One region of the Kitasatospora sp. NPDC008115 genome, then DNA from elsewhere that is predicted to be linked to it. Evidence: riboswitches for the same ligand, from Rfam matches in the RefSeq annotation. Region 1 holds a riboswitch; each other region holds the start of a gene.
The links. A riboswitch is a leader RNA that binds a small molecule or an ion and turns the genes downstream of it on or off. The one in region 1 is predicted to bind cobalamin.
Positions count from the first base shown of each region.

Region 2: it holds a riboswitch for cobalamin, as region 1 does, so the genes downstream of both, ACFZBX_RS20040 (hypothetical protein) here and ACFZBX_RS17440 (ribonucleoside-diphosphate reductase subunit alpha) in region 1, are expected to answer to the same signal.
Region 3: it holds a riboswitch for cobalamin, as region 1 does, so the genes downstream of both, ACFZBX_RS16570 (HoxN/HupN/NixA family nickel/cobalt transporter) here and ACFZBX_RS17440 (ribonucleoside-diphosphate reductase subunit alpha) in region 1, are expected to answer to the same signal.

Region 1 is NZ_JBIBHU010000012.1:144,027-150,795, reverse strand. Features, by position in the region: gene ACFZBX_RS17455 (glycoside hydrolase family 26 protein) at 1-51, opposite strand, end outside; gene ACFZBX_RS17450 (glycosyltransferase family 2 protein) at 48-1,484, opposite strand; gene ACFZBX_RS17445 (hypothetical protein) at 1,786-2,874, opposite strand; cobalamin riboswitch at 3,031-3,173, shown strand; gene ACFZBX_RS17440 (ribonucleoside-diphosphate reductase subunit alpha) at 3,356-5,776, shown strand; gene ACFZBX_RS17435 (ribonucleotide-diphosphate reductase subunit beta) at 5,776-6,769, shown strand, end outside.
Region 2 is NZ_JBIBHU010000015.1:51,209-57,977, forward strand. Features, by position in the region: gene ACFZBX_RS20025 (excalibur calcium-binding domain-containing protein) at 1-262, opposite strand, end outside; gene ACFZBX_RS20030 ((2Fe-2S) ferredoxin domain-containing protein) at 513-914, opposite strand; cobalamin riboswitch at 1,045-1,173, opposite strand; gene ACFZBX_RS20035 (ferric reductase-like transmembrane domain-containing protein) at 1,287-2,273, opposite strand; cobalamin riboswitch at 2,557-2,714, shown strand; gene ACFZBX_RS20040 (hypothetical protein) at 2,939-3,838, shown strand; gene ACFZBX_RS20045 (cysteine synthase family protein) at 3,835-4,857, shown strand; gene ACFZBX_RS20050 (ATP-grasp domain-containing protein) at 4,854-6,116, shown strand; gene ACFZBX_RS20055 (MFS transporter) at 6,109-6,769, shown strand, end outside.
Region 3 is NZ_JBIBHU010000011.1:187,884-194,652, reverse strand. Features, by position in the region: gene nusB (transcription antitermination factor NusB) at 120-557, opposite strand; gene efp (elongation factor P) at 562-1,122, opposite strand; gene ACFZBX_RS16575 (M24 family metallopeptidase) at 1,188-2,294, opposite strand; gene ACFZBX_RS16570 (HoxN/HupN/NixA family nickel/cobalt transporter) at 2,375-3,496, opposite strand; cobalamin riboswitch at 3,526-3,719, opposite strand; gene ACFZBX_RS16565 (ArsR/SmtB family transcription factor) at 3,802-4,176, shown strand; gene ACFZBX_RS16560 (hypothetical protein) at 4,229-5,914, shown strand; gene ACFZBX_RS16555 (hypothetical protein) at 5,920-6,087, opposite strand; gene ACFZBX_RS16550 (Fpg/Nei family DNA glycosylase) at 6,152-6,769, opposite strand, start outside.

The sequences.
Region 1 (6,769 bases):
GGCGGCACGCACCCGGCGGCCGGCGCCGGCGGTGCGGGTGGGGAGGCTCATGCCACGGCGTCCTGGGATCGGGGCTGGATGAGGATGCGGCCGACCGTCACCGCGTAGAACAGGCCCGAGGAGAGCACCAGGGCGAAGTCCAGCGGGTACAGCGTGAACATCCGGTAGACCGCCGCGACCACCCAGACCAGCGCGGTGCCGCCGCCCCAGACGATGACGCCGGTCCAGAACCGCCGCTGGCGGTTCTTGGCCTTGTTGGAGCCGGTCGGCTGCCAGCCGCGCTGGCGGCCCCGGACCAGGTCCCAGACCGCGAAGAAGTGTGCCCAGCCGTACATCATCCGGCCCGCCCAGGCCTCCAGCCGGTACGGCGCCCGGTGCCAGAGCGGGAAGATCACGGTCGCGTACACCAGGCTGGGCAGCACCAGGACCAGGTGCTGCACCTGCAGCAGGTCCGGCCGCCAGAGCAGCAGCATGATCGGCAGCATCGGCAGCGCGAAGGTCAGCAGCGCGGTGTGGATGTAGTAGAGGAACCCGGAGATGTAGCAGAGCCGGGTGGTGAAGTCGAGCTTGGTGTGCCAGAACTTGCGGCTGGTCATCAGCGACATCGAGCCCATGCACCAGCGGTACTGCTGGTTCTGGAACGCGGCGGCGTTGTCCGGGCAGACGCCGGTGGACAGGGCCACCGGGACGTACTGCAGGTCCCAGCCCAGCGCCCGCAGGTCGAAGCCGGTGTGCACGTCCTCGGAGTGGGCGATCAGCGTGGTGCCGCCGTTCTCCACCAGTGCGGCCCGCCGGTAGACCGCGCAGCTGCCGACGCAGATCGCGCCGTCGTTGCGCTGCCGGGCGACCTGCACCGAGCGGTAGAAGAGCTCCTGGATGGCACCGGCGCCGCGCTCGACCCAGTTCTGCGAGTCCAGCACCCGGAAGAACTGCGGGGACTGCACGATGCCCAGCTTCGGGTCCCGCTGGAGGTACGGCAGCACCTCGTGCAGCAGGTCGTGCCGGGGCGCGAAGTCGGCGTCCAGGATGAGGATGAACTCGCCGTCCGAGCGGCCGAAGCCGTAGTGCAGGTTGCCGGCCTTCTTGAACCAGCCGCGGTTGTCCCGCACGCCGTACCGGAACCCGAAGTCCGCGGCCATCGCCTCGACCTCCGGGCTCGCCGCGTCGTCCAGGACGTACGGCATGACCAGGCCCGGGTAGTGCTCGGCCATCTTCCGCACGTACGTCCAGGTGTTGTGCAGCACCTCGATCGGCTCGCCGCAGACCGGCAGGAACACGTCCACCGTCGGGTACTCGGCGGGGTCCCACTTCCGCACCAGCCGGCGGTGCTCCTTGACGTCGAAGTTGGGGGTGAAGCTGTTCACCCGCAGCGACACCACGTAGTAGACGACCGTGAAGAACAGGAACGGCACGCAGAGCCAGAACCACGACCCGAGCGAGTACAGCTCGGCCTGGCTGACCACCAGGCACCCGAAGCTCACCATCGAACAGAGGGTCAGCACCCACTGGTGCCGGATGGTGTAGCTGTACTTCTCCTGCGAAGTGGGCGGCGCCGGCAGCAGCATCGCCGGAACGGGCTCGCCCGTTCCGCGTCTGCGGCCCGCCGCTCTGCGCCGTCTGCTGGTCGCATTGACGGCAGCGCTCACCGCGCGGTACCTCCTGCTCGCTGATTCCCCGTCCGGGCGGCCGCGGGGGGGCACATCGCGCGATCCCTCCCCCGAGGGCGGTCATCCTATCCGACCGCCCCGGGCCGCCCGTCGCGGGCCGTCCCCTCCCGGCCGGCGGTCAGCCGGTGCGGCTGCCGCGGGCCAGCAGGACGTCCTTGGTGCGCTCCGCCAGCGGGCCGGCGGCGGCCGCGGCGAGCTGGTCGCTCTGGTCGGTGCCCTGCTTCAGGGAGCCGGCCACCGTGAAGTAGCCGAAGCGGCCGATCGAGGCGTGCGTCTCGGCGCAGCCCGACTTGTCGGTGACGCAGAACATCGCGACACCGGTGCCGGACAGACCCTGGATCAGGCCCGCGTGCCGGCCGATCGCCCGGTCCGCGCCCGCCTTGTTGTCGAAGACGGCGACGCCGACCGTGACGGCGCTCTCGCCGTTGACGTACGTCGCGCGGACCACCGAGCGGCAGGTGTCGTCGCCGAGCGCGAGGCCGAGCCCGCCGGTGGTCGCCTTGGAGCAGGGGGCGGTCGAACCGGTCACCTGACGGGTCCACACCTTGCCGTCGATGGTCCGGGTCTGGTCCGGGAACAGCGTCGCCGCGTCCACCGGCAGCTTGTCGGTGGCGGCGTCGGAGATGACCGCCAGCGCCTGCTCGGTGGGCGTGGCCGTGGCGGACGGGCTGCCGGCCGTGGTCGGGCCCGCGGTCGGCTTCGGGTCGTCGCCCTTGTCCCGGCCGTTGATCCACACGCCGGCCCCGACGACGCCGCCGACCAGGACGGCGGCCGCGACCACGACGCCGATCCACAGCTTCTTGCGGCGGCGCGACTCGTCGGCGTGCCGGTCCGCCATCGCGTTCCAGTCCGGCTCGTTCGCGGAGAGGGGCGGGGGCGTGGACGGCTGCTGGGACCACGCGGCGAACTGGGCCGGCTGCGGAGGCCCGGGCTGCGGCTGCGGAGGCTGAGGTCCCGGCGGGGGCCCCGGCTGCGGGTACGGCACCGCGCCGGACGGCACGTGCGGCGCCACCGGCGGCTGGCCCTGCGGCGGCACCCCGGCCCCCGGCTGGACGTACGGCGTCGCAGGCGGCCCGAACCCGCCGGGCGGCGGCACCGGCGGCTGCCCCGGCTGCGGCACCTGACCCAGCGCGCCAGGCTGCTGACCCTGCTCCGGCGGCACGGCCCGACTGGCCCACTCCCCCGGAGCGCCCGTTCCCTCGCTCATGTGCCGAGATCGTAGGGCATGCACCCGACGAGCGACCGATCCGGTGACCAATCCGTTTCAGAACGGACGCCTCCACGGGCCCCCGCGGCCCCACCCCGGTACCACCGGTCATCGGAGCAACACGCCACGCTGCACAACATGTGGTGTCGCATCGAGCGAGCACCACTAGATGTATGCTCACTCCTGCTGTCGACGCAGGGGAACCCGGTGCGAGTCCGGGACTGCCCCGCAGCGGTGTGCGGCCGCCTCCCCGAGGGGCTCCGCGAGTCCGAGTACCTGCCGACGGCGTGCCGACGCCTCCCCGCAGGGGCCATGGCACCAGCACCACCATCCGGGCCTCGCGGGCGGGCCGGGGACGACACGCGCGCGACGCCTCCGGGCCGCGCGGCGAGTTCCCCTGCCCCGAACGGTCCGGTGCCCCGAGCCACGCCGCCGACCGCCGCCAGGAGAGAGCGCCTTGACCACCGCTGCCTCAGCCACCCTGCCCGCCCAGGGTTCCAGCTCCGCCCCCGCCGACCCGACGGTCTCCGACCCCGGCGGTGCGCTCCTGCGCCTCCTGACCGACCGCAGCGCCGACCTCCCCCAGGTCGACCCCGGCCATGTCGCCGCCGCCGCGCTCCGCGGCCGCCACGCCGGCTCGGACTTCGCCGAGCTGCGCGGCCTGGCCGTCGACGCCGCCGCGTCGATGATCGCCGAGGACCCGCAGTACTCCAAGCTCGCGGCCCGCCTGCTCGCGCTGGAGATCGTGGACGAGGCGGCGAGCCAGGGCGTGGTCTCGTTCTCCACCTCGATCGCGGTCGGCCACGCCGAGGGCCTGATCGGCGACACCACCGCCGACTTCGTCGCCAAGCACACCGCCGCCCTGGACGCCCTGGTCGACCCGAAGGGCGACGACCGCTTCGAGTACTTCGGCCTGCGCACCGTGCAGTCCCGGTACCTGCTGCGCCACCCGATCACCCGCAAGGTCGTCGAGACCCCGCAGTACTTCCTGCTCCGTGTCGCCTGTGGCCTGGCGGTCGGCGACACCGAGCAGTCGGTCGCCGAGGTCGCCGAGCTCTACCGCCTGATGAGCCGGCTGGAGTACCTGACCTCCTCGCCGACCCTCTTCAACTCCGGCACCCGGCACCCCCAGATGTCCAGCTGCTACCTGCTGGACTCCCCGCTGGACAACCTGGACTCGATCTACTCCCGCTACGCGCAGATCGCCCGGCTGTCCAAGCACGCCGGCGGCATCGGCCTGTCCTACTCCCGGATCCGCTCGCGCGGCTCGCTGATCCGCGGCACCAACGGCAAGTCCAACGGCATCGTGCCGTTCCTGCGCACCCTCGACTCCTCGGTCGCCGCCGTCAACCAGGGCGGCCGCCGCAAGGGCGCGGCCTGCGTCTACCTGGAGACCTGGCACGCGGACATCGAGGAGTTCCTGGAGCTGCGCGACAACACCGGTGAGGAGGCGCGCCGCACCCACAACCTCAACCTGGCGCACTGGATCCCGGACGAGTTCATGCGCCGGGTCAACGCCAACGCCGACTGGTCGCTGTTCTCCCCCGCCGACGTCCCCGAGCTGGTCGACCTGTGGGGCGAGGAGTTCGACGAGGCCTACCGCAAGGCCGAGCTGGCCGGCAAGGCCGTGCGCACCATCCCCGCGCAGACCCTCTACGCCCGGATGATGCGCACCCTCGCGCAGACCGGCAACGGCTGGATGACCTTCAAGGACGCCTCCAACCGCGCCGCCAACCAGACCGCGCTGCCCGGCCGCACGGTGCACTCCTCCAACCTCTGCACGGAGATCCTGGAGGTCACCGACGACTCCGAGACCGCCGTCTGCAACCTCGGCTCGGTCAACCTCGGCGCCCACGTCGCCCCTAGCGCGTCGGCCGGCGACCTGCTGAACGCGATGGACTGGGATCGCCTGGACGCCACCGTGCGCACGGCCGTCACCTTCCTCGACCGCGTCGTGGACATCAACTTCTACCCGACCCCCGAGGCCGGCGCCTCCAACTCGCGCTGGCGGCCGGTGGGCCTCGGCGTGATGGGCCTCCAGGACGTCTTCTTCCAGCTGCGGATCGACTTCGACTCCGCCGAGGCCGCGCGGCTGTCCACGCTGATCGCCGAGCGCATCATGCTCACCGCCTACGAGCGCTCCGCCGACCTGGCCGAGCAGCTGGGCCGCCACGAGGCCTACGGCGAGACCCGCGCCGCCCGCGGCGAGCTGCACATCGACCACTTCCCCTCGGCCGCGCCCGAGTGGGCCGGACGCTGGGACGCCCTGCGTTCCCGGATCGCCGTCACCGGCCTGCGCAACTCGCTGCTGCTCGCCATCGCCCCGACCGCGACCATCGCGTCCATCGCCGGCGTGTACGAGTGCATCGAGCCGCAGGTGTCCAACCTGTTCAAGCGCGAGACCCTGAGCGGCGAGTTCCTCCAGGTCAACCCGTACCTGGTGCGCGACCTCAAGGAGCTGGGCGTCTGGGACCAGCAGACCCGCGACGCGCTGCGCGACGCCAACGGCTCGGTGCAGGAGCTCGGCTGGCTGCCCGCCGAGGTCCGCTCGCTGTACCGCACGGCGTGGGAGCTGCCGCAGCGCGCGCTGATCGACCTGGCCGCCGCGCGCATGCCGTACATCGACCAGAGCCAGTCGCTGAACCTCTTCATGGCCGCGCCGACCATCGGCAAGCTCAGCTCGATGTACGCCTACGCGTGGAAGGTCGGTCTGAAGACCACCTACTACCTGCGCTCGCGCCCGGCCACCCGGATCGCCCAGGCCGCGTCGGGCACCGCCCGCGCCGCCGCGCCGGTGCCCGCCAACACGATCCCGGCCGGCACCCCGACCCTCACCCCCGAGGAAGAGGCCGCGCTGGCCTGCTCCCTGGAGAACCCCGAGTCCTGCGAGGCCTGCCAGTAATGAGCTCCGAAGACCGCAAGATGCTGCTCGACCCCGGCTTCGAGCTGACGCTGCGCCCGATGCGTTACCCGTCGTTCTACGACCGGTACCGCGACGCCATCAAGAACACCTGGACGGTGGAGGAGGTGGACCTGCACTCGGACGTCGCCGACCTGGCGAAGCTGAGCGAGGGCGAGCGGCACATGATCGGCCGGCTGGTCGCGTTCTTCGCGACCGGTGACTCGATCGTCGCGAACAACGTGGTGCTGAGCCTCTACAAGCACATCAACTCCCCGGAGGCGCGGCTGTACCTGTCGCGCCAGCTGTTCGAGGAGGCCGTGCACGTCCAGTTCTATCTGACGCTGCTGGACACCTACCTTCCGGACCCGGAGGACCGCAACGCGGCCTTCGCGGCGGTGGAGAACATCCCCTCCATCCACCAGAAGGCCCAGTTCTGCTTCAAGTACATGAACGCGGTCGACCACATCGACTCGCTGCAGACCAAGGAGGACCGCCGCGCGTTCCTCCTCAACCTAATCTGCTTCGCGGCGTGCGTCGAGGGCCTGTTCTTCTACGGCGCGTTCGCGTACGTGTACTGGTTCCGCAGCCGGGGCCTGCTGCACGGTCTCGCGACCGGCACCAACTGGGTGTTCCGCGACGAGTCCATGCACATGGACTTCGCGTTCTCGGTGGTCGACACCGTCCGCGAGGAGGAGCCCGACCTCTTCGACGACGAGATGGCCAAGCAGGTCACGGAGATGCTGGAGGAGGCCGTCGAGGCCGAGCTCCAGTTCGCCCAGGACCTCTGCGGTGACGGCCTCCCCGGCATGAACACCGAGTCGATGCGGGAGTACCTCCAGGCCGTGGCGGACCAGCGCCTGGCCCGCCTCGGCCTCCCGATCCGCTACGGCTCGACGAACCCGTTCGGCTTCATGGAGCTGCAGAACGTCCAGGAGCTGACCAACTTCTTCGAGCGCCGGGTCTCCGCGTACCAGGTCGCCGTGGAGGGCTCGG
Region 2 (6,769 bases), on a different contig from region 1:
CGGTGGGCGCGGGCGTGGTGACGGTGGCCACCGGCGCCGCCGGGTCCTTCTCGGCCGGGCCGAGGATCGCCCCGAGCCAGAAGAAGGACATGAACACGCACCACACGGTGAGCAGCACCTTGAGGGCGACGTGCACCCGCCGCGACCGCCACAGCAGCACGGCGGCGACCGGCGGGAGCAGGATCAACAGGGCGATCCGGACCAGCCGGTTGCCGGTGGTTCGCGGCTGCGGTGGGGTGGGCGGCTGCGGGTTCGGGTGCACGCGTAAGGTCCTCGGGTCGTCGGAAGATCTGACCGCCGCACAAGGCCCGGGCGGTCCGGAGAACGATGATCGTATCCGCCCGGACCGGACGCCGATGACCACTGCCATGGACCGTCCCCAGCGGCGTTCACCCCTTCCGGCGACCCGGTCGCCGATGTGTTCGAACCGGCCGCGCGGGCCCGGCGGACGCCTCGGGGCGCAGTGCCACGGCTTCGCCACAGAAGTGGCGCCGGGCCGGGCCCGTCACCCGTCACCCGGCGCCGGAAACCCGGCCGGCCGGCCGGCCCGGTGCGGGGAAGACGTGACGATCCAGCAGCGGCGGGCGCGGGGCCACCCCGGGCCCGCCCGCCCGGATCCAGTCGGCAACCGCCTCCGTCGCGGCCGGGTCGTTGACCAGGCCCAGCCAGACCGGCCGTCCGCCGGCCGCCCGGCCTCCGGCGGACGGCCGGACCACGATCACGTTCGCCTGCTCGCACACGTCCAGGCAGGCGGAGATCCCCACCGGGGCGACCTCGCGCAGTCGCGCCGTCTGCGCCGCGTGGTCCGCGCCGGCCACCTTGACCGTGCCGCAGCAGCAGTCCCGGCAGACCACCACCCGGCAGGGCACCGCGCCGGGCGGTTCCGCCGCCTCACCGCCCGTGACGGCTCCCATGCCGACTCCCGTACCGGCGAGGGCTCCGCCGACGGCTTCGGGCCTTCCGAGGTCCATGAGGTCGGGCACGCCGAACCACCCCTCTCTCCGGGGAGATCCGCCCCGGGCTCCAACGAGGAGGCGACGCCGTGAGTCTCCTGGCTCCCGGGTCGCTGCTCGTCCCGGCCTTCCCGCCCCTTGCGGGGGCAGTGGCCCGTGCGGGATCCGCTCGCCGGTCACAGTGGCGGGACCGCGCCGGATTTCCACCGGCTTCCTCGTTCCGCCGTCGCCCTGTCGCCGATCATCATCCCATCGGAGCGGCCGCTCGCCCAGCCCACCTCCGGACCGGCCGGCGGCACCCGTGCGGCCGGCGGTACTCCCGCGGACGGCGGGTCAGCCGGTGCCGCCGGCCTGACCGACCGAGGCCGGCGGAGCCGGCGGACGGGCCCGCCCGCCGTCGTGGCCGGACGCCGCCACCGCGATCAGGGCGACCACGACGGCCGCCACCGCCACCCGTCCGAGCGCCCGCACCACCCAGGCCGGCAGCGACCGGGCCCCGCCCCGCCCCGGCGCACCCAACCGCTCGGCCCGCCGGGCCGGCCGCAGCAGCCGGACCAACAGCAGGACGGCGAGCGGTACCTGCAGCAGCCACAGGACCGTGCGCGGCCACTCGCCGAACCACACGTTGGTCCCGTAGAGCAGGGTGTGCCAGACGCTCAGCACGTAGACGACGACCACGAAGCGGTGCAGCCGGCGCCAGGTGTTCGGCCCGATCCGGTGCCGCACGTAGAACAGCAGGCCGAGCGGCACGGCCAGGTAGAGCGCGCCCTGCCCGAGCGGGATGGCGGTCCGGCCGGTACCGGAGTCGTACCAGCCGGGCACGAAGCTGTCGGCGAACCCCGACCAGAGCCGGTCGCCCCACGCCGACTCGGCCTCGTAGCGCACGAGTTCGGCCGCGAACAGCAGCGCGTGCGCGAACATCAGGGCCGTCGTGGTCAGGCTCGTCGTGCGGTGCCAGCACTCCAGGGTCTGCCGGGCGACCGGCAGCCGGGCGGGCCGCGGACCGGACAGCAGCAGCCCCAGTACCACCGTCCCCCAGGCCCACAGCAGTCCCGACCAGCCGAACGCCTGGCTCAGCAGGTACATCCAGTACGTGCGCGAGTCGTCCATGAACGGCATGACCGCCACCGTCGCCGAGGTTCCGGCGTCCATCCGGACGTACAGCAGCACGAACACCGCCGCGGTGACGCCGACCGCCGCGCCCGCGTCGGGCAGCGCGGCCCGCAGGTCGGCGCGCAGGGCGACGCGTTCGGCGGGCCGCCTCCCGGCGGCGGGCGGGGCGTCCGGAGCGTCGTCCCCCGACGTCGTCTCAGGCAGCATCGTGGACCTTCCGGAACGGCGGGACACCTTTTGACGGTGTACAGCAGACGATGGGTCGAACAAGTGTGGCGGAGGGCTTCCGGCTTGCCGAGCCCGTATCCGGCCAGAGTGGCACGTGGACCGGCGGCCCTTCCGTCGCAGCGCCCCGACGCCCCGGCCCGCGGACCGACCGCATTCGGACAACCGCCCGCACGCGCCCTGCCACCGGAGCGCGAGCCCCCGTATGCTCATGACCGCAGCCGGTTCGCGCCTCCCGACCGACCGGACTTCGGCGGCGCGACGCAAGAGGGAACCCGGTGGGAAACCGGGACTGTCCCGCAGCGGTGAGTGGGAACGAAAGCCGTCATCAGCACTGGGCCTGGCTCCGCCCCGGCCCGGGAAGCGACGGCCGGTAGGTGTGCGCCGGTCCTTCGGCGCACCGGCCCACGAGTCCGAAGACCTGCCGCTGCGCCCGCACCCCCACGTGCGGGCTGTGCACGGTGACCTCGTGGACTGGGTCGGCGGTACGGACGGCTGCGCGGCGTGCGACGACACGCCGTGCCCTCCTCCTCCGGGTCATGACACGGGGCTCGGAACGAGGAGAAGGACGTGCCCGTGACCGCGCGAGTTCCGCCCGCCCGCACCGGGCGCCGACCGGCCCGCCCACCGGCGGCACGGGCGGCGCGATGGTGACCCCCACCGGAGGGGCCCGGCCCGCCCCACCGCCGGGCGGCACGCTCTCCGGTGTCTGCCACGGCACCCTGGGCGAGCTCTACCAGGGACCGCTGCACGCCGGTCCCCGCCCCGACATCGCGGTGGTGTCGTTCCCCGTCGACCGCCACTCCTGGGTGCACTTCACCCCGGGGACGGACCCGCCGGACCCGCTGCCGCTCGGGGCGAAGGCCGCGACGGCCGCCCGGCTGTTCCTGGAGCGCTTCGGGCTGACCCTGCCGCCGGGCCGCTGGTGCGTGCACTCCGAGCTCACCATCGGGGTGGGCATGGCGAGTTCGACCGCCGACATCGTGGCGACGCTGCGCTGTCTGTTCCGGATCTTCGCGCTGCCGTACGACACCGGGGTGGTGCTCGCCGTGCTGCGCGAGATCGAACGGGCCGACAGCGTCTTCCTCGACGAGTTCGCCCTGCACCTGAGCGGCCGGCACCGGGTGGTGCGGCGGCTGGGCACCGGCATCGGCTTCCACACCGCGTACATCACCGAGCCCGGGACGGTGGACACCGCCGCCGTCACCGACCTGCTGCTCGGGCACTACCGGCGGCACGGCGAGGAGTACCGGCGCTGCCTGACCGACCTGCTGACGGGCTTCGCCGCGGGCGACCCGGCCGCCGTCGCGCGGACGGCCACGGCCAGCGCCGCGCTCTCCCAACTGGTGCTCCCCAAAGGGACGTTCGACGCGCTGCTCGCCCACCGCGAGGAGTTCGGCGCCGACGGGATCTTCGTCGCCCACACCGGTTGCCTGATCGGCTACCTGCTCCCCGAACGCCCGGACGCCGCGCTCAAGTCGGACCTGTCCGCGTTCTTCCACTCGCTCGGCCACCAGTGTTCCTTCGCCCAAGGAGGCTACAGGTGATCCACCCCCACATCGCCGACGCCCTGAAGGTCCCCGATCTCGTCCGGCTCACCGACGGCCTCGTGCTGGTCCGGTTCGAGTCGATGAAGATCTACTCGGCGCTCGCCGCCGTCCGCCACCTGCTGGAGCGCGGCACCGTCCGCCCCGGGCAGACCCTGGTGGACAGCTCCAGCGGCATCTACGCCTACGCGCTGGCGCTCGCCTGCCACCGGCACCGCATGCGCTGCCACATCGTCGCGTCCACCACCGTCGACGCCACCACCCGCGCCCAGTTGGAGATCCTCGGCGCCACCGTGGAGCAGGTCGTGCCGTCCCGGGACCTCAAGCTGGACCAGGAACTGCGGGTGCGGCGGGTACGCGAACTGCTCGCCGAACACCCGGACTGGCACTGGATGCGGCAGTACCACGACGACGTCCACTACCTCGGCTACCACGAGGTCGCCGACCGGATCACGGCCGCCTTCCCCGGCGCCGCGCTGACCGTCGTCGGCGGCGTCGGCTCCGGCGCCTCGACCGGCGGGGTGGCGACCCGGCTGCGCGCCTCCGACCCGTCGGTGCGGCTGGTCGGGGTACAGCCCTTCGGCAGCGTCACCTTCGGCAGCCAGCGGCACCACGACCCGGAGGCGATCATCGCCGGGATCGGTTCCTCCATCGTCTTCGACAACGTCCGCCACCACCTCTACGACGGCATCCACTGGCTGGACTTCACCCACGCCATGGCGGGCACCGTCGCCCTGCTGCGCGACCACGCCGTCTTCGCCGGGCTTTCCACCGGCGCCGGCTACCTGGCCGCGACCTACGAGGCGCGCCGCCACCCCGACCGGCTGCACCTGGTGATCGGTGCCGACACCGGCCACCGCTACGTCGAGCGCGTCTTCGCCCGGCACGCCGAAGCCCCCGACCCGGCCGCGTTGAAACCGGTCGAGGTCTCCGCCCCCGAGGAGATGTCCATGCCCTGGTCCACGATGGCCTGGCGGCGCACCGCGTGCCCGCCGCACCCCGAGGAGCGGGCGGCATGAGCATCGTCTGCCTGGAATCGCTCACCTTCGGCCTCGGCCACCTGGTGCGGGCCGCCGACGCGCTCGGCGAACGGCTGACCCTGCTCACCCGCGACCGCTCCTACTACACCTACGAGTTGGAGCGGCTGCCGGCGGACGCACTGGACGTCGTGGAGACCGACACCTTCGACGTGGACGGGCTCGCCGCGCTGCTGCAGCGCTCCCCCGGGCCGCGCGGCCTGATCAGCTCCACCGACACCTGGACGCTGGTCGCCTCCGAACTCGCCGAACGCCTCGGCCTGCCCGGCCTCGACCCGGCCGTCCTGCGGCTGACCCGGGACAAGTCGGCGGTGCGCCGCCGGCTGTACGAGGCCGGGCTGACCCGCGGCCGGGCGGTACCGGTCACCGGGGCCGGCCCGGAGGCGGCGGAGGCACTCCTCAAGGAGCCCGGCCTGCCCGCCGTCCTCAAGGACACCGCGGGCACCGGCAGCCAGAACGTCTGGCTGGTGCGCGACCCGGCGGAGCTGGACGCCGTCCTCGCCGAGGCCGCCGGGCGGGAGTTCCGCGGCCGGCTGTTCGCCGAACCGTACTTCGCCGGGCCGGTGTACAGCGCCGAGACGCTCGGCTGGGACGGCCGGACCAGGCTGCTGGGCGTCTCCAGCCGGCTGATGTCCCCCGAGCCGTACTTCCGGGAGGAGATCACGGCGTTCCCGGTGGCGTTCCCGGAGCCGCGCCGGGCCGCGCTGGAGCGGTGGCTCGGCGACGTCCTCGCCGCCGTCGGCTACACCGACCGCTTCGCGCACGTGGAGTTCGTGCTGACCGCCGACGGCCCGGAGATCGTCGAGATCAACCCGCGGATCGGCGGCGCACTGGTCGGCGAAGGCCTGTGCCGCGCGCTCGGCGTCAACGTGTACGAGGCGCTGGTCGAGGCCGCGCTCGGCCGCCGCCCCGCCCTGATGGACGCCGAACCGCCCGGCGGCCCGGCCGTCGCCTTCGTCCTCGGCTACCCCGCCGCGCCCGGGGTGTTCACCGGCGTCGCCGGGCTGGAACGGCTGGCCGGCCTGCCCGGCTCGCCCGCCTGGTACCCGGTCAGATCGGTGGGCGACGTGGTCGAGCACCTGGCCGACAGCCGCGGCTACGCGGGCATCGTCTACGCGGAGGGCGAGACCGCCGAGCTGGCCACCCACCACGCGGTCGCCGCCGCCAACGCCCTGCGGGTGCTCACCGAGCCGGTCGCGCCGCCCGCGGCCGCCGACGGGGGCGGGGCCGACAGTGGCTGACCGCACCGCCGGCCCGACGGGGCTGCGGGCCGCGCTCGGCACGCTCGACGGGCCGCTGCGGTTCCTGCTGCTCAGCTCGTTCCTGATCCCGCTCGGCAGCTTCATGGTGCTGCCGTTCATGTCGGTCTTCCTGCACGAGCGGCTCGGCATGGGCCTCGGCACGGTCGGCGTCGTGCTGGCCGCGGCCTCCCTGGTGCAGTTCTCCGGCGGGATCGCGGGCGGCGCGCTGGCCGAGCGGATCGGGTTGCGGCGCACCATGCTGTGGGCGCTCACCGTCCGTACGGTGGGCTTCGTCGGCCTGCTGCTCGCCCTGCGCTGGCCGCCGCTGGCGGTCGGCGCGCTCGTGCTCACGTGCTGCGGCGCCGCGCTGTACCTGCCCGCCAACAAGGCCTACCTGGTGCGGGGCGTCGACGACGCGCGCCGACCGGCCTTCCTGTCGGCGGGCAACGCCGCCCTCAACGCGGGCATGGCGGTCGGGCCGCTGATCGCCGGGCCGTTCGTGCTCTCCTCGCCCGGCTACCTCTTCCTCGCCGCCACGGCGCTGTTCGCGCTGGTCACCGCCGGCCACGCGGGGCTGCCCCCCGGGGCCGCGCCGCAGCGGGCGCAGGAGCCGGACACCGGGCGTGGCCTGCTGGCCGGGATCGCGGTGCTGC
Region 3 (6,769 bases), on a different contig from region 1:
GCCGCCGGCACGCCGGGTTACTGGCGAGTAGAGGCCACCATACGCCGACCGGGTGAACGCGCACGACGGCCGCCGGACCGTTTCCGGTCCGGCGGCCGTTCGGCGTGCGACGCGCGGCGTCAGCGGCGGATGCCGGGCTTCAGCTCCATGAAGCGGGCCAGCAGGCCGTTGACGAACGCCGGGGAGTCGTCGGTGGAGTACTCCTTGGCGATCTCCACGGCCTCGTCCACGACGACCGCGTCGGGGACCCGGTCCTCCCAGATCAGCTCGTACGCGCCGAGCCGCAGGACGTTGCGGTCCGCGATCGGCATCCGGTCGAGCGTCCAGCCGACCGCGTACTGCGAGATCAGCTCGTCGATCCGGCGGGCGTGCTGGACGTAACCCTCGACCAGCTCCATGGTGTACTCGCCGACCTGCGGGGTGCCCTCGTCCGGCTTGGGCTCCCGGGCCCGGGCCACCCAGTCGGCGAGGACCGTCAGCGGGTCGACCCCGCGGTGGTCGGCCTCGAACAGGATCTGGAAGGCTCGCGTGCGGGCCTTGGTGCGTGCGGACGACACGGACTTACTTCACCCGGCCGAGGTAGCTGCCGTCGCGGGTGTCGACCTTGACCTTCTCGCCGGTGGTGACGAACAGCGGCACCTGGATCTCGGCGCCGGTCTCCAGCGTCGCGGGCTTGGTGCCACCGGTGGAGCGGTCGCCCTGGACGCCCGGCTCGGTCTCGGCGATCACGAGCTCGACGGCGGCCGGGAGCTCGACGTACAGCGGCTTGTTCTCGTGCTGGGCGACCAGGGCGTCGAAGCCCTCCAGCAGGTACTTGGCGGCGTCGCCGACCACGCCCGGCTCGATGGTGAGCTGGTCGAAGGTGTCCATGTCCATGAACACGTAGTTCTCGCCGTCCTTGTACGAGAACTGCATGGTGCGCTTGTCGACGTTGGCGGTCTCCACCTTCACGCCGGCGTTGAAGGTCTTGTCGACGACCTTGCCCGAGAGGACCTCCTTGAGCTTGGTGCGCACGAAGGCCGGGCCCTTGCCGGGCTTGACGTGCTGGAACTCGACGACGGACCAGAGCTTGCCGTCCAGGTTGAGGACCATGCCGTTCTTGAGATCGTTCGTGGAAGCCACGGGCGCACTTACTCCTGGATATAGCTGTCAAGGAACCAAGGGACGCGTCCTGTGGCACACCTGCGTCACAGGGCGAGGAGCTCCTTGGTGGTGATGGTGAGCAGCTCGGGCCCGCCCTCATCCAGGGGGCGCACGACGAGCGTGTCCTCGATCCGGACCCCGCCCCGCCCCGGGAGGTGGACCCCCGGGCCGACGGTGACCGGTACGCGGCTGTCCAGTTTACCCATGTCCGTGGGACCGAGGCGCGGGGCCTCCCGGATCTCCAGCCCGATGCCGTGGCCGACCGGGTGCGGCGAGCTCTCGGTGTGACCGGCGGCCCGGAGGATGTCCCGCGCGGCCTGGTCGGGCACGCACTGTTCGACCCCCGGCCCGAGCGCCTCCCGCCCGGCCCGCTGGGCGCGGAAGACCAGCCGGTGCAGCTCCACCTGCCAGGGCGCGGGGGCCGCCCCGATCACGAAGGTCCGGGCGGTGGAGACCCCGTAGCCGCGGTAGCGCGCGCCGAGCACCACGGTCAGGAAGTCGCCCTCCTCCACCCGCCGGTCGGTGGGCTGGTGCGCCTGCTGGCCGGAGTGGCTGCCGGTGCCGACCGACACCGGGAAGGCCGCCCGGTCCGCGCCGTGGTCGATCATCCGGCGCTCCAGCTCCATCGCCAGGTGCCGTTCGGTGCGGCCGACCAGGATCGACTCCAGCAGTTCGCCGAGCGCCTGGTCGGCGATCTCGGCGGCGATCCGCAGGTCGGCGATCTCGTGCTCGTCCTTGACCACCCGCAGCCGCTCGACCGCCTGGCCGACGTCCGCCAGCCGCACCCCCTCGGCCAGCCCGGCCACCGCCCGGTGCCGGGTGACCGTCAGGTCGTGCTCCTCCACCGCGAGCCCGGCCGCCCCCAGCCGCGCCACGGCGGAGGCGGCGGCCAGCGCGGTGTCCGTCCCGGCCGCCACCGGCAGCCGGGTGACGTCGGGGGCGATCAGGTGCTCCCCGGTGTCGTCCGGCGGCAGGTCGTCCGGCAGCGCCAGCACTGCCCGGTCCCGGGTCAGCAGCAGCGTCGCCCCGCACGGCGGACACCCGGTGAGGTACCGCACGTTCGCCGCCCGGGTGATCAGCGCCGCGTCGGCCCCGGACGCACCGCAGTGCTCCCGCAACCGCTCCCGGCGGCCCGCGTACGCATCAGCCATGCGTCGAGCCTACGAACCCGCCCCCCGATCCGCCCGCCGAACGCCCCCACCCGGGCCGCCGCACCGGCCCGGGTCGGCCGCTACCGGGCGCCGCCGGTGGGCCCGGGGGTCCACTTCTTCTCCACGCCGGCCAGGCGCCAGTAGGCGATGGCGGCGGCCCAGACGACCACGAAGAGGCCGACGATCGCGTAGCCGACGTTGTCCAGGGAGATCTCGGCGATCCAGCCGGTCACCGGGTCGGTGAGGTCGAGCTTCTCATGGAGGACGCCGACCAGTTCGATGGTGCCGATGATGAAGGCGACCGCGATGGACAGGCCGGTGATGGTCAGGTTGTAGTACACCTTGCGGACCGGGTTGGAGAACGCCCACTGGTAGGCGAAGTTCATGAAGGTGCCGTCCAGGGTGTCGAACAGGCTCATGCCGGCCGCGAACAGCAGCGGCAGGCAGACGATCGCGTACCAGGGCAGGCCGGAGGCGGCGCCGGAGCCCGCCATCACCATCAGGGTGACCTCGGTCGCGGTGTCGAAGCCCAGGCCCAGCACCATGCCGACCGGGAACATCTGGCCGGGCCGGGTGATCGAGCGGGTGACCCGGTTCAGGACGCGGGCCAGCAGGCCGCGGGAGTTCAGGTGCTCCTCCAGTTCGGCCTCGTCGAACCGGCCGGCCCGCATCGAGCGGAACACCCGGAGGATGCCGAACAGCGCGGCCAGGTTGAGCGCGCCGATCAGGTAGAGGAAGACACCGGAGGCCGAGGTGCCGACCACGCCCAGCCACTGGTGGGTGGTGGACTCGTCGTCCATCAGGGTGTTGGCCAACTGGGCGCCGCCCGCCACCAGGGCGGCCATCAGCACCACCATCGAGGAGTGGCCGAGGGCGAACCAGAAGCCCACCGAGACGGGGCGCTTGCCGTCCGCCATCAGCTTGCGCGTGGTGTTGTCGATCACCGCGATGTGGTCGGCGTCGAAGGCGTGCCGCATGCCGAGGGTGTAGGCGGTGATGCCCAGGCCCACCCCGAAGACCTGGGTGCCCACCGCGTACTCCTCCGGCGCGACCAGGAAGATCAGCGTGCCGAACGCCACCACGTGCATGGCGAGGATCACGGCCATCAGCCCGGCGGTGCGGACGGTGTCCTCACGGCGCCAGCGGAAGGCGGGCAGGGGGGCGGGCGGCGCCGCGGCGGCGGCGGTTTCGGGCAGGGTCATGCGGATCACGCTCCAGCACCTCGTGGAATGACTTCGTGAGATGCCGCGGCCGGTCTCCTGGCTGACGGGGCTCCCGTACCCGCCTTCCCAAGCGCGCGAGGCGCCCAGTGGCGTCGTGGGTACGGACACTCTCCCCCGATCACAGTGGCGAGGGCCGCTCCGGACTGGGACCCCTGAGGGTCCGTCACCGGTCTTCCCGAGCACCACGGCGGGGAACACCGTAGGGGCCCGGGGCGACCCATGCAAGGCTGCGCACCTACGCAGGTGTTCAGGATCACAACCTCCCGCCTGCCAGAATGGGGCGTATGCATCTCGTACCGGCCGACCGCGCGGGCCACCGCACCATCGACGGCCACCGGGTCTGCGAGGCCATCGCCGCGATCGGGGACACCTCCCACGTCCGCACCTGGGCCGACCGGTTCGCCCTACTCGCCGATCCCGGCAGGCTCGCCCTCCTGCTCGCCCTGCACCGCACCGGCCCGCTCGCCGTCACCGACCTCGCCGTCGCCACCGGCATGCGCGACCCCGCCGTCTCACAGGCCCTGCGCCTGCTCCGGACAGCCGGAGTGGTGGCCGGCGAGAAGGAGGGGCGCGTGGTGCGCTACCGGCTCGTGGACGCCACCCTGCGCCCCCTGCTCGACCAGTGCGCCGGTGACGCGCCCGCCGTGGCAGCCGGCTGACCCCCCGTCCGAACACCGCGCCCGCCCGGGACCCGTTCAGTACGATCATGGTGTGCTGAACCGCCGCCGGCTCCGGACCCGGCCCGACGACGACCGCTGGAACACCCGGCCCGTCCGGGCCCGCGTCCTCGCGGTGGCCCGCACCCTCACCTCCGCCACCCGGGTCCTGGACGTCCTCACCCTGCTGCGCGAGCAGGACGGCATAGGCATCGCCGTCACCATCAACCCCGGCTCCGCGTTCGCCGCCGGACTCGACGACTACCTCCGCGCCCAGCCCGGCCTCACCGTGCTGCCCTGGCGCGACGCCGTCCGCCGGCCGTTCGACCTCGCCGTCGCCTGCGCCGTCCACGCCTCGATGCACCGACTGCGCGCACCCCTGGTCGTCCTGCCGCACGGCGCCGGCTACAACCGCCTGGTCCCCGAGTCCACCGGCGACACGGTGACCGCCGCCGGCCTCTCCCGGCGCGAACTCACCCACCGCGGACGGGTCTTCCCCGCCGTCATCGGCCTCTCCCACCGCGAACAGTTCGAACGCCTGCGGGCCGCCTGCCCCGAGGCGCTGCCCCGCGCCCGCGAGGTCGGCGACCCCTGCTTCGACCGGATGCTCGCCGGCCTCGCCGCCCGCGACGGCTACCGGGCCGCCCTCGGCGCCGTCGACGGCCGCCGCCTCGTCGTGGTCAACTCCACCTGGAGCGAGCACTCGTTACTCGGCCGCCACCCCGGCCTGCCGCTGCGGCTGGTCGGACAACTGCCCGCCGACGAGTACACCGTCGCCGTCGTGCTGCACCCCAACGTCTGGGCCCGGCACGACCCGCGCGCCCTGCTCGCCGCCGCCGAACGCTCCGGCCTGCGGCTGGTCCCGCCGCACCAGGGCTGGCAGGCCGCCCTGATCGCCGCCGACTGCGTGATCGGCGACCACGGCTCGGTCACCTTCTACGGCGCCGCCCTCGAACGCCGCACCCTGCTGGTCGCCACCGGCGCCGCCGAACTCGACCCCCGCTCCCCCAGCTACGCCTTCGGCCAGGCCGCCCCGGCCCTCGACCCCGACGGCGACCTGCTCGCCCAGCTCGAACAGGCGATGGCCGGCCAGGACCCGGCCGCCCTGCGCCCGGTCACCGACCGCTCGCTCGGCCGGCGCGGCGAGTCCGCCCGGGTGCTGCGCGACCTCCTGCTCTCCTACCTGCCCGGCATCGAGGAACCGCCCGGCGACCCCCAGCCCCTGCCCTACCCCCGGCCCGTCCCGCTCGCCGCCGAACGGCCCACCGCCTACGACGTCGTCGCCACCGGGGAGGGCGCCGACGTCCACCTGCGCCGCTACCCCGTCGGCCCCGGCCACCACGCCCCGCGCGGGTTCCACGCGGTCGCCGCCGACGAGCCCCGCCTCGCCCTGCGGCACACCGCCGAGGTCCTGGCCCGCACCGAGACCGACGCCGAGCAGCCCGCCGAGCGCTGGCTCGCCGCCACCGCCGCCGAACTCCCCGGCCTCGCCGTCGCCGTGGCCGCCCTCGGCCCGGCCCGCCACCTGCTGCGGCTCCCCACCGGCCTGCTGCTGGAGGCGCACGCCGACCGCCCCTGGGGCGCCCCCGCGCCCCGCCTCGACCCGCTCCTGCTCGGCTCCGCCGTCGCCCACTGGCTGACCACCCCCGGCGCCCGGGCGGCCGACCTCACCCGGCACCCCCTCACCCTGCACACCGGCCCCCACCGCATCACGGCCGCCTTCACCGCCCGGCCGGACTGACCCGCTCAGTGCCCCCGCAACTCCCGCAGCCGGGAACGGTTGCGGTCGGCCGGCGCCGCGACCCCCAGCTCCTCCGCCGGCCGGGCGAACTCGTCCTCCCGGTTGACGAAGGCCCGGCGCGGCCCGCGGATCTGGCGCGGCACCAGGGCGGGCGTCCGGTGGATCTCCGTCATCCGCGTGCTCCCTCCGAACCGGCCGAGTGCCGGGCCCCAGCCTACGGCCGGAACTGATCCCGGATCACCTCGCGGCGTGCGGCGGTTGACAGGCCGGGCACCAGAAGAGGTTGCGGGAGGCGTGCTCCTCGGTGCGGATGTCGGTGGTGCAGATCAGGCAGGGCAGGCCGGCGCGGCGGTAGACGTACACCTCGCCGCCGTGGTCGTCGACGCGCGGCGGGCGGTTCATCGCCTCGGGGGTGTGCTCGGGGCGGACGGTGTCGATCCGGCCGGCGCCGACGCCCTCGCGCATCAGGGCGACCAGGTCCGCCCAGATCGCGTCCCACTCGGCGCGGCGCAGCGAGCGGCCGGGCAGCTGCGGGTCGATGCCGTGCCGGAACAGCACCTCGGCGCGGTAGACGTTGCCGACGCCCGCCAGCACCTTCTGGTCCATCAGCAGGGCGGCGATCGTCGTACGGCTGCCGGCTATCCGCCGCCAGGCGGCGTCCGGGTCGGCGTCGGCGCGCAGCGGGTCCGGGCCGAGGCGGGCGGCGACGGCGGCCTTCTCGGCGTCGGTGATCAGCGCGCAGGTGTTGGGACCGCGCAGGTCGGCGTAGTGCTCGTCGTTCTCCAGGCGCAGCCGGACCAGGCCGACCGGCTCGGGCACCGGTCCGTCGCCGGGTTCGCCGAAGGTGAAGCCGCC